DNA from 3 places in the Ammoniphilus oxalaticus genome. Region 2 is predicted to be linked to each of the others. Evidence: predicted binding sites of a transcription regulator. Region 2 holds the regulator's gene; each other region holds the start of a gene.

Region 1 (4,257 bases), on a different contig from region 2:
TCTATATTTGGATACGCTAAGGCGGCTCGAAACACATTTCTACCGATTCGACCAAACCCGTTAATCCCGATTCTCACCATTCAAATTCCTCCCTCAATTTCCCACCATACTCTACCTCATTATACTTCATTTTCACACGTTGGTTTAATACAACCATTAGTATGATGCAGGATCGATTCATCCATTCGTTCGATACGAGGCAGTTTACGTCGCGGAGTCTTGTCAGGTGCCGCTAGCCCCCCAGAACAAGCCCTAATTTCTAAATTAGAAGCCTGTTGTTCAATCAACGGTATCTCTTTCTTTTTGCGGAAGGCAAAATACCGAGTTGCTCCCGGTATTTTGCCACTGTTCTGCGTGAAATCGAGATGCCTTCCGCATTCAAACGGTCACTCAATTTTTGGTCGGATAGCGGTCGGCTCCCGTCCTCTTTCTTAATCCACGCGCTTAACTTTGCTTTGACACTCTCCGATGAGGTCATCTCGCCGCGTATTGTCGACACGCCAGATGAAAAGAAGTATTTTAGCGGAAAGATACCGCGAGGCGTTTGCGCGTACTTGTGATCCGTCGCCCGACTAACGGTCGATTCATGAGCCCCGATCACCTCCGCAATTTCTTTAAGTGTCATCGGCTTTAAAAAAGCGACTCCCTTTTCAAAGAACGATCGCTGGGTATGAACGATCGCTTCCGTTACGCGATAGAGCGTCAAGTTGCGTTGTTCGATGCTTTTAATTAACCAGCGAGCATCGCGCAGTTTTTCTCGCATATAGTGGCGGACCTCTTGTTCTTGCCGACTAATTGTTCGGTAATTTTCGCTAATCTTCAGATGAGCCGCAAAGCGGTCATTGACCGAAATGATCCATTCATTTGCCGCGCGATCAACAAATACATCCGGAATGATATAGTGGGAAATAAAACGTTCGTAACGTAAACCGGGTCGCGGGTCCAAGTCACGGATCTGGTCGATGGCTGCTTGGACTTGTTGCAAGCTCACTTTTAGACTCGTCGCAATTTGCTGCATTTTTCCATCCGCTAATGCTTGAATATGATTTTTGACAATCTGATAAGCAAGGCTTTCTCCCATTCCTTTTACCGATAACTGGATCATTAAACATTCTTTTAAATTTCTGGCTCCGATCCCATGCGGCTCTAAACTTTGCACAATCCCCAAGGCCTTTCTTGCCTCTTTAAGTTCAACCTGACAAGCAACAGCTAGTTGTTCAACCGTCAAATCTAGGTACCCTTTTTCATCTAGATTTCCAACTAGGCAGGCGCAAACAGTTTGTAATCTGGCGTCAAGTGATTGAATTCCCGCGAGTTGCCCAAGCAACTCACTTTCGAGCGATTGCGTTTGGTCCGCTACCCGTTCTAACGGATCAAATTCATTGTCGATTGAGCGAACAGCCGAAGCGCTGTAGTCCCCTTGAGCGCGGGCCCGAATATAATCCGACCATTCAAAATTAGTTTCCGAAAGATGTTCGGAAAGATCTTCTCTAGAGGTTAGCTCTATATGGATTGGCTCCAGGGCTGGATTTTCATTCATCTGTTGATGGATAAAATCAACAAGATCAGCGGCAGACAACTGTAAGATCGCAATTGCCTGTCTTAATTCCGCGGTCATCGCCAATTTCATGCTCTGCTCCTGAAAGAAACCGTAACCCATTTGCACGTGGTTGTCCCCTCTTTCATCACGTTCAACTATTTTTGTCTGTCTATTTATATGCGCAGACATTCCACTAATGCCGCGGCAAATCGAACGTAGCCTCTTGTCAAAAAGTGAGGTATTTTGAAGAATGTTTGTAATTGAAAACGCTTTCTATGTGAGCTATACTTAACCTAATCCTGATACCATTGTTCAGGTTTCTCTCCACTCCTATCTTATCCATCCCACCGAATCGGTTCGGTGGATTTTTTTTGCGTTATTGTCGGCGAAGTATAAAATAGGGTCCAAATGTGAATATAGTAAGGGACTGGAAATAAATTATTTTGACCTTCATTGACCTTCAGCTTTATTTCATGTACTATGTAGATGTAAGCGTGTAATTAATACAATAGCGCCTAAAAACTGAGAGGAGGATCTTTGATGTTAGTACCTACCGTCATCGAACAAACCAATCGTGGAGAACGAGCTTATGATATTTATTCTCGATTACTGAAGGATCGGATTATCTTCCTTGGTACGCCGATTAATGATGTTGTAGCGAATAGCGTTGTCGCTCAGCTGTTATTTTTGGCGGCGGAGGACCCAGATAAAGATATCAATCTGTACATAAATAGTCCTGGCGGTTCAATTACTGCGGGCATGGCGATTTATGATACGATGCAATTCATTAAGCCTGATGTATCGACGATCTGTATTGGAATGGCCGCAAGCATGGGGGCCTTTCTGCTTTGCGCGGGGACGAAGGGCAAGCGCTTTGCTCTTCCAAATAGCGAAGTGATGATCCACCAGCCATTAGGCGGGGCGCAAGGGCAAGCAAGCGATATTGAAATCAGCGCGAAACGCATCATTCGTATGCGTGATCATCTTAACTCGATCATGGCCGAACGTACAGGTCAACCGAAAGAACGGTTAGAGCAAGACACGGATCGCGATAACTTTATGAGCGCCGCGGAAGCGAAAGACTATGGATTGATTGACGATGTTATCCAAAATATTGAACAACAGAAAAAATAAACAAGTCGCCTGCGGGCGGCTTGTTTTATTGTTATGGCAGGCAGAAAAAAGAGCCCTGTTCAGGGGGCCCCTCTTACACTTCTTCTTTTTCTACAAGCGCTTTCAAACTAGCGACCGCTTCACTAGCGTCAGTTCCTTCCGCGGAGATCGCGATTTCGGTTCCCGTCCGCACCGCTAGACTCATGATCCCCATGATGCTCTTAGCATTAACCTTCTTACTCCCTTTTTCTACAAAAACATCCGCTGTATATTTATTTGCTTCTTGGACAAAGAATGCTGCTGGGCGTGCTTGCAAGCCTGTTCTCAACCTAACTGTCGTAAGTTCGCGAGCCACGTTCATTCCTCCCATTCCCTTCGTTTCCTATGGATTTATTATATCATAAAGAAGGGTGTTCTTTTAATTTGTTAGCGATTTCATTTAGTTTTCTCAGACGATGGTTAATGCCCGATTTACTAATTTTCCCGCTCGGAATCACTTCGCCAAGCTCGGATAAATTTAGATCCGTATGTTTCATGCGCGCTTCCGCCACTTCCCGAAGCTTATCGGGTAGTTTTTCTAAGCCCATTTTTCGCTCAATCAATTTAATGTTTTCAATGTGTTTCATTGCTGCTGTAACCGTCTTATTTAGATTGGCGGTTTCACAATTAACGAGACGATTCACCGAATTGCGCATGTCCCTGACAATTCGCACGTCTTCAAAATACAGCAAAGCCTGATGGGCTCCAATCAAACTAAGAAATTCAGTAATTTTTTCGCCTTCTTTTAAGTACATCACGAACCCTTTTTTTCGCTCAATATACCGAGCATTTAACCTAAAACGATTCGTCAACGCTTTTAAATCTTTACAATGCTGCTGATAGATTGTAAAAATCTCTAAGTGGTAACTATTTGATTCAGGATGATTGACAGAACCTCCCGCCAGAAACGCTCCTCTTAAATAAGCCCGTTGACAACAATCTTTCTGAATCGTTTCCGTTGGAATTCCTTGGGTGATCGTCCCATCGCGATAAATTTGTAGAGACTCGAGAATATCCTGGGCCCCTGTCGATAGACGCACGATATAAACGTTATTCTTCTTTAATTGCATCTTTTTACGAGCCAGCAGTTCCAGATGAATGTCAAATTGCTCTTTTAAAAGGGTATAGATGCGCCGAGCAATCGCCGCATTTTCCGTGACGATATCGAGCAAAAAACGCCCGTTACCAAACCGAATGCTTCCATTCATACGGATCAACGCCGCCAACTCCGCTTGTGAACAGCACGGCGTTCGATCCAATTGCGTTAGTTCTTTTTTGGTTAAGGCTGCAAAAGACAATGATCAGTCACCTCACTTCGACTCAAGGAGTCCCATGATCGCATCCCCTACCTTTAATGCGTTATGACGCAGGTAAGTTTCATAGATCACAAAATTGTCCTCAATGATCTCAAAACCAAAGCGGCTTAACCTTTCCGGATGATACGCAACGGGCAAAGCTCCTTTTTCTTTGTACCTGGCCAACACAGCACTCGGAATTTGCGCGTTGTTCACGATAATCGTTTGGAACAAATCGGCGCCGACATGATTATACAAGGCGTTCACATG
Region 2 (4,257 bases):
AAATATTAGACGTGAACTAAGGAATATGGTTTAAGGGAGTTGAGTTGGCTGTGTCCCAGGAGGAATTAAATGAATTGCTCACCATTCGGCGGGAAAGGCTAGACCAATTGAGGGAAATGGGGATCGATCCCTTTGGTAGGCGTTTCGAGCGCACCCATTCCGCTGAAGAGATTTTACAAGCATATGGGGACGTGAGCAAAGAGGAACTAGATACAGAACAGATTGAAGTAACGATCGCTGGAAGAATTATGACAAAACGGGGACAAGGAAAGGCGAGCTTCTCCCATATTCAGGACCGTTCGGGTCAAATTCAAATTTATGTTCGCGAAGATCGTATTGGCGCGGATAGCTATAAAGTTTTTGATATATGCAGCATTGGAGATTTGATCGGAATTAAAGGAACGGTCTTCAAGACAAATAAAGGTGAAACGACAGTGCGGGCTTCTGAATTTACGCTCTTAACGAAATCGCTGCGTCCGCTTCCTGAGAAGTATCACGGCTTACGCGATATCGAAACGAGATACCGCAAGCGTTACCTTGACTTAATTATGAATCCTGAATCGCAACAGACGTTTGTCATTCGAAGTAAGGTTCTTCAATCGATGAGAAGATACTTAGATAACCTTGGTTATTTAGAGGTTGAAACGCCGACAATGCATTCGATTCCTGGCGGAGCGGCGGCTAGGCCGTTCGTGACGCATCACAATGCGCTTGATATGAAATTATATATGCGGATCGCAACTGAATTGCATCTGAAAAGATTGATCGTTGGCGGTTTGGAAAAGGTATATGAGATTGGGAGGATATTCCGAAACGAAGGAATTTCAACGCGTCATAACCCAGAATTTACTTCGATTGAGTTGTATGAGGCGTATGCAGATTATGAGGATATTATGAGATTGACTGAGGAAATGGTCGCGCATATTTCCCAAGAGGTTCTAGGAACAATGGTTGTTACCTATCAAGGCGAAACGATTGATTTGACTCCGCAATGGACTAGAATACATATGGTGGACGCGATCAAACAGGTAACAGGCGTTGACTTTTGGCCGAACATGACGGATGAGGAAGCGAGATCATTAGCTAATGAACATGAAGTTGGGATCACGCCGCGCATGACGTATGGTCATGTCGTCAATGAATTTTTTGAGCAAAAAGTAGAAGAAACGCTTATTCAACCGACCTTTATTTATGGTCATCCAGTGGAAGTTTCGCCATTAGCGAAAAAGAATGAACAAGATCCTCGGTTTACTGATCGATTTGAGATGTTTATTGTCGCTCGTGAGCATGCGAATGCCTTTACGGAGTTAAATGATCCAATCGATCAAAAGGAACGCTTTGAACAGCAATTGGGAGAGAGAGAAGCGGGGAATGATGAGGCTCACCGAATGGATGAAGATTTCATCGAATCATTAGAATATGGAATGCCTCCAACTGGAGGGCTTGGGATCGGGATTGATCGGCTGGTTATGCTTTTAACCGACGCGCCCTCGATTCGAGATGTTCTGTTATTCCCGCTTATGCGTCAGCAAACGAGCGAGGACGAACATTCCGAAGAATAAGCAAAAGAAAAACGGAGAGAATCATCTCTGTTCATTGAAAGAAGCACTTTACCATTGGTAAAGTGTTTTCTTTTTTAAAAATTGGTAAAGATAGAACATAACGAGGAGGTTTGGCGAATGAACCCAAAGATCCCTTTCGCTGCTATTTTTGATATGGACGGAACGTTATTTAAGACGGAGGATGTCGCAGTTCCCGCATTTAAAAGAACGTTTGAACAATTAAAGAAGAAGGGTTATTTTGAAGGTGAGGTTCCATCAGATGAGGAACTAATGGGTGTGTTCGGCATGACACTGGATGAAATTTGGGATCAGTTACTTCCAGGTTGCTCCGCTTCCGTAAAAGAAATGGCGGACGAAATCATGTTACGAGAAGAGTTGAATATTTTAAAAGAGGGGAATGCGGCGTTATACCCGGGGGTGAAAGAGACGTTAGCTGAGTTAAACAGTCGCGGGGTTCCTATGTTTATCGCAAGTAATGGACTAGAGGCTTACATTGCTGCGATTTGCGACCACTTTGGAATTTCTAAATGGTTTAAAGATCAATATAGCGCGGGGCGATTTCTATCAGATTCAAAGGATCAGCTTGTCGCAAAATTGCTCGCTGATTATTCGATTGAAGATGCGGTCATGGTTGGCGATCGTCATTCGGACGTACAAGCTGGCAAAATGAACAATTTATTCACGGTCGGTTGCGCTTTTGGCTTTGCTGATGAAGGGGAGTTGGCTGGCGCCGATCAAATTGTTACAGATTTTAGAAAAATAGCAGCGATTATTGAACGTAAAATAGGCGCGCAGAGTTGCGAAAATTGAAAAATGGTAATATAATAATAGTCAAAGAAAGTCAAAGTCAAAGGATGTCAAAGTGAGAAGCTGTATGAAGGGGGTGTAGCCTTGCGAAATATTTCAGACATCATTGAACAGCACCTCAAAACGATCCTAAAACAAAGTCGAAGCGGATTCGTTGAGATTCAGAGAAGTGAATTGGCGCAGAAGTTTCAATGTGTGCCATCGCAAATTAATTATGTGATCAGCACTCGTTTTTCGAAAGAAAAGGGATATATTGTTGAGAGCAAACGCGGTGGAGGCGGGTACATCCGAATTCATAGGGTTGAAATTTCGAGTCTAAAAGATCTGTTCCATATGATCGTAGAGATGATTGGACAACAGATTAGTCAGCAAACGGCCGAAGATATTCTTGCGCGCCTTCTTGATGAAGGCTTGATTACAGAAAGAGAGTGTCGGATTATGAAAGCGGCTGTTTCTCGCGAGGTGCTTTCCTTTGAATTACAAGTTCGTGACCAATTACGCGCGACTTTGCTGCGCGCCATGATTACTCAGATTTTCATTCACAGAGGAGGGGAGTCGTCATGATCTGTCAAGAATGCGGACAGAAACCCGCTACGCTCCATTTTACAAAAATTGTGAACGGCGAGAAAACGGAATTTCGTCTTTGTGAATCGTGCGCGGGTGAAAAAGGAGATATGTTTGCTGGCGCTTCTCCGAATTTTTCCATCCATCACTTATTGTCTGGATTGTTAAAATTTGATGCTGCGCCATCTGTTACAGGGAGTGATCCTCCCCCCGCGGAGACGGTTGCGCGTTGTGAAACATGTGGGTTAACGTACGCTCAATTTAGTAAAAGCGGTCGATTTGGTTGTGTGGATTGCTACCAGCAATTTGCGCAGCGTTTAGGACCCATCTTTCGACGGATTCACGGTAATATGCAACATAGCGGCAAGGTTCCTCGGCGCGCAGGAGGAGTCATTCGGATTCGAAAAGAAATCAATGATTTGAAAAGACAGTTACAGCAAAGTATTGAATCAGAAGAATTTGAGCAAGCAGCCGCGATTCGAGATCAAATTAAGGATCTTGAAAAACAATTGGCTAGTCCTTAGGAGGGAAAACCGATGTCTTTACAACGGTTTATTCAACAGGCAGTCAGTGAATGGATGAGCGGAGAAGGTCCAGATTCTGATATTGTCTTTAGCAGTCGTGTCAGGCTCGCCAGAAACTTACGTCAGATCCCTTTTCCGTTGTTATCGACCGAGAGTCAAGCGAAAGAAGTCATCGAACTTGTTTCGAAAGCGATGGAAAGCGAGGACTTCAGCTCTCTTGATCATTTTGAACAACTGACTCTTAACAATCTATCTGGATTGGAGAAACGAGTGCTTGTTGAAAAACATTTAATTAGTCCTCATCTGGCGAATGAGTCAAGACATGGGGCTGTCATTTTGAGTGAGAACGAATCGGTTAGTATTATGATCAATGAAGAAGACCATTTGAGAATTCAATGTCTATATCCCGGCTTTCAGTTGCATGAAGCTTGGAGTATGGCGAATAAAATAGATGATGTACTAGAGCAATATGTAGACTACGCATTTGATGAACGACATGGTTATTTAACGAGTTGTCCGACCAACGTTGGAACAGGAATTCGGGCATCGGTAATGATGCATCTGCCTGCGCTCGTCCTCACGCAACAGATTAATCGGATTTTAAGCGCAATCAGCCAAATTGGATTGGTTGTGCGCGGGATTTATGGCGAAGGAAGCGAGGCTTCAGGAAACCTATTCCAAATTTCCAACCAGATTACGTTGGGTCATTCAGAAGAAGAAATCATATCTAACCTTTATAGTGTTACAAAACAAATTATTGAACACGAAAGAGCAGCAAGAAGGACATTATTAGAAAGTAA
Region 3 (4,257 bases), on a different contig from region 2:
CACATATTCGAGCGATTTTATCGGGCTGATTCCTCACGGCAAGGGGACGCCGGCAGTGGTTTAGGATTGGCGATCGCCAAACAAATTGTGGAAGGTCATGAGGGCAAGATTTGGGTGACGAGTCAAGCGGGGGAAGGAACGCGGATGTTAATTTCGTTGAAAAAGTGATAGTAAGGGTCGGGGATACGTATGAAAAAGATCTTAATCGTAGAAGATGATCATAGCATCGCTCAACTTCAAAAGGATTACCTGGAATTAAGCGGGTATGCTGTGACGCTAGCCCATACAGGTATAGAAGGGTTACAGATCATCAACGATGAATCGTTTCAACTTGTCATTTTGGATATCATGTTGCCGGAAGTCGATGGTTTTGAATTGTTGCAAACCATTCGCGCTAAAGAGGATATACCCGTTTTGCTCGTATCTGCTAGAGCTGAAGAGATTTATAAGATCAAAGGCTTTGGGCTTGGAGCCGATGATTATATTACGAAACCGTTCAGCTCAGGAGAGCTAGTCGCTCGCGCGCAGGCTCACATAAATAAATTTGAAAGAATGAAACAACGATTCGGAGGCAGACAAGATGGCGAGGGAATCTCGATAAGGGGCTTAGAAATTCAAAAAGAAGCGCGTAAAGTTCTCTTGAATGGGGAAGAAGTAACGATGGCGCATAAAGAGTTCGACGTGCTCTTTTTTTTGATCCAAAACGCGAATCGCGTGTATAGTAAGGAAGAACTTTTTGAACGAATTTGGGGGATGGATGCGTTAGGGGATGCCTCTACCGTGACCGTGCATATTGCGCGCATTCGTGAAAAGATAGAAGAGAACCCATCGAAGCCACAATATATTCGGACGATTTGGGGAGCAGGGTATAAATTTATCGTGTAAAATGAAGAGGGAGGACCTTTTGCTAAAAGGGACTTCCATTTTTTATTTCTATGAAGAGAGAAGGATCATCTATGAGAAATCAGGCAACGCGATCCATTTCGGATGTTCAAAAGACAGCCGGTTGGATGATGATCGCGGGAATTATTTTTATCGCCATGAATTTACGCTCTCCCTTAACCTCTGTGGGACCTTTAATTGGTTTTATAAAGCAGGACTTGGGCATCTCCAATACATTAGCAGGTATGATTACGACGTTACCACTGCTCGCGTTTGCCTTCTTTTCCCCGTTTGTGCCTCGCTTAAGTCAAAAATACGGCCTTGAGCGGATTATTTTCGTATCGACGTTTTTTTTGACGCTTGGCATTGTCCTGCGTTCCTTGTCAGGGATTACGGCGCTTTACGTTGGAACGGTAATCCTAGGGTTGGCGATCTCAGTTTCAAATGTGCTGTTACCAAGTCTCATTAAACGGGAATTTTCGGGAAAAATTGGTATGATGACAGGTGTCTACTCGATTTCGATGAATGTGCTTGGAGCGATTGCATCGGGTTTAAGCGTTCCTCTGGCGATTGGCGTCGGCCTCGGTTGGCGTGGAGCGTTAAGTGTGTGGGGGATGTTGAGTTTTGTTGCCTTATTCGTTTGGGGGGCTCCTCTTTTTTTTCGGAACCGAACACGCCGACAAAAGACAGGGCAAGCGGCGATTCATTCTGAGATTGATAAATCGAATGTGAATGTGTGGCGATCCAGATTAGCTTGGCAAGTAACGTTTTTTATGGGGCTGCAATCGATGGTTTTTTACATCCTGATCGCTTGGTTACCTGAGATTTTGAAAGTACGTGGGCTGAGCCCGGATCAATCTGGTTGGTTGTTGTCGCTAATGCAGTTATTTTTATTGCCATTTACGTTCATCGTTCCTATTGTCGCTGGAAGGATGGTCAATCAGCGGTTGCTCGTCATGATTAGCTTCGTATTGACTTTGAGCGGAACACTGGGCATTATGCTTGGGAGTATGCGGGTCACGGTTATCTCCATTCTCATTTTAGGGGTCGGGGCTGGTTTCTCATTTAGTTTAGCGATGATGTTTTTTGGATTGCGGGCCCGAAATGCGCAACAATCGGCTGAACTTTCAGGAATGGCTCAAGCGTTCGGCTACTTGTTAGCCGCGTCAGGTCCCGCTCTGTTTGGCTATGCTCGCGATGTAACAAACAGTTGGACAGCCCCTCTTATGATTTTAGTTGTTGCCTCGATCTTGCTTTTTATATTTGGGATGGGGGCGGGAAGAAATCGATATATAGACGATGTTTGAACGAAAAGTGCGCTTTATAATTTACAATAAAGCGTATTTTTTTCTCTTTTTCTACATTTTACGCTTGAAGGTCAGAGATAGTCAGTGTATAATAGAATCCATAAGGTCAAAGATGGTCAAGGACAAGGTTGAATGATCTGTTAAACGAGCCCGTTTTGTTACTTCTTGTACAGTCATTCAAGCTTGCTTGACGGAAAAGAAACTGCGCTGTCTGAAGACCTGTGAATTGATAGCGAAGTAAGATTGTAATTTATTTTTAAAAATAACAAATAACCAAGGAGGTCAGCAAATATGAAATGTCAACGATGTCAACAACGTGAAGCTCAAATTTATTTAAATGTTCAACTTAACCACCAACAACAAAAACTCCACATTTGCCAAACATGCTACGTTCAACTTCGGAATCAAGCGGGAGCTGGCCTAGGAAAAAATTCTCTCTCCAGCATGAATGATTTGTTTAAATCATTTGGATTATCTCCAATGAACATGAAGGGCAACTCTTCCGTCGCTGCGCCGAGCGCGTCTGTTGAACAAGCGGGGGGAATCTTAGATGAGCTTGGTAACAATCTAACCGATCGAGCAAAGGCAGGGCTGATAGACCCTGTAATCGGTCGCGAAGAGGAAATTGAGCGTGTGATTGAAGTTTTAAATCGACGCAATAAAAACAATCCCGTCCTTATCGGTGAGCCAGGGGTTGGGAAAACTGCGATTGCAGAAGGACTAGCCCTGCAAATTGTAGAAGGGAATGTTCCATCTAAATTAATTGGCAAGATCGTTTATACACTGGATGTTGCCTCGCTTGTGGCCGGAACAGGAATTCGTGGTCAGTTTGAAGAAAAAATGAAAGAAGTCATTAACGAACTGCAAGCGCGCCAAGATGTGATCCTGTTTATCGATGAACTTCATCTATTGGTTGGAGCCGGTAAAGCGGAAGGTTCGATGGATGCAGGCAATATTTTAAAGCCGGCATTAGCGCGGGGTGAATTGCAGGTCGTCGGAGCGACAACCCTTGACGAATATCGTCAGATTGAAAAAGATGGGGCTCTGGAGCGTCGTTTCCAACCTGTCATTGTGAGTGAACCAACAATTGATGAAACAGTAGAGATTTTGAAAGGACTCCGTTCGAGATATGAGGATTACCACCAGGTGTCATACTCGGATGATGTGTTGCGGGCTTGCGTTGAATTGTCTGATCGATACATTCAGGATCGTTTTTTGCCAGACAAGGCGATTGATCTCGTCGATGAAGCAGGTTCTAAATTAAATTTACAGGTAGTAAAGCCAAATAGTGATGAAACACGAATTAAGCTTAATGCTGTAATAAAAGAGAAGGAAGCGGCGATCGAACAAGAAGATTTCGAAAAAGCGGCTCGTTTACGTGACGAAGAGACCCGGCTGTTGGATAATTTAAATCAAACCGATGTAGAGACGCCGAAAGCAGCTGTTCAAATCGAACATATTCAGGACTTAATTGAACGAAAAACTGGGATTCCTGTTAAAAAACTGCAACAAGATGAACAATCTAAAATGAAAAATCTTGCTGAATCTCTAGGTGGGAAGGTAATTGGTCAAATGGAGGCGGTTGATCATGTGGCGAGAGCTATCCGTCGCAGTCGGGCAGGTTTTAAACCAAAGCATCGCCCAATCGCATCCTTCCTTTTCATCGGACCGACTGGGGTGGGTAAAACCGAATTAAGTAAATCATTGGCGGTAGAACTATTCGGCTCGAAGGATGCGATGATTCGATTAGATATGAGCGAATATATGGAGAAGCATTCTGTCTCTAAATTAATCGGTTCGCCTCCTGGTTATATTGGACATGAGGAAGCTGGACAGCTGACCGAGCAAGTGCGTCGTAATCCCTACAGCATCATCTTATTAGATGAGATTGAAAAAGCCCATCCTGATGTACAAAATATGTTTTTGCAAATCTTAGATGATGGTCGTCTGACAGACAGTCAAGGCAGAACGGTTAATTTTAAAGAAACCGTAATTATTGCGACGAGTAACGCAGGTTCAAGCGAGAGACAAGTAACGGTCGGCTTTGGAGCGGATGAAGAACAAAATC

What was found. Region 2 encodes CtsR, which represses protease genes until heat stress. Its sites were predicted from a motif close to ATGGTCAATAAAGGTCAAACA; they were not measured.
Region 1: a site for CtsR is predicted at 1,981-2,001, ahead of clpP (ATP-dependent Clp endopeptidase proteolytic subunit ClpP). Genes of this name have one in related genera too.
Region 3: a site for CtsR is predicted at 2,292-2,312, ahead of BEP19_RS05490 (ATP-dependent Clp protease ATP-binding subunit). Genes of this name have one in related genera too.

Annotation. Positions count from the first base shown of each region.
Region 1 is NZ_MCHY01000011.1:143,074-147,330, forward strand. Features, by position in the region: gene gap (type I glyceraldehyde-3-phosphate dehydrogenase) at 1-80, opposite strand, end outside; gene rpoN (RNA polymerase factor sigma-54) at 284-1,660, opposite strand; gene clpP (ATP-dependent Clp endopeptidase proteolytic subunit ClpP) at 2,081-2,674, shown strand; gene BEP19_RS15900 (HPr family phosphocarrier protein) at 2,748-3,008, opposite strand; gene whiA (DNA-binding protein WhiA) at 3,052-3,990, opposite strand; gene BEP19_RS15910 (gluconeogenesis factor YvcK family protein) at 4,003-4,257, opposite strand, start outside.
Region 2 is NZ_MCHY01000009.1:215,409-219,665, reverse strand. Features, by position in the region: gene greA (transcription elongation factor GreA) at 1-20, shown strand, start outside; gene lysS (lysine--tRNA ligase) at 51-1,562, shown strand; gene BEP19_RS12490 (HAD family hydrolase) at 1,680-2,372, shown strand; gene BEP19_RS12485 (CtsR family transcriptional regulator) at 2,454-2,933, shown strand; gene mcsA (protein-arginine kinase activator protein McsA) at 2,930-3,457, shown strand; gene mcsB (protein-arginine kinase McsB) at 3,470-4,257, shown strand, end outside.
Region 3 is NZ_MCHY01000007.1:109,895-114,151, forward strand. Features, by position in the region: gene BEP19_RS05475 (sensor histidine kinase) at 1-168, shown strand, start outside; gene BEP19_RS05480 (response regulator transcription factor) at 190-885, shown strand; gene BEP19_RS05485 (CynX/NimT family MFS transporter) at 957-2,189, shown strand; gene BEP19_RS05490 (ATP-dependent Clp protease ATP-binding subunit) at 2,481-4,257, shown strand, end outside.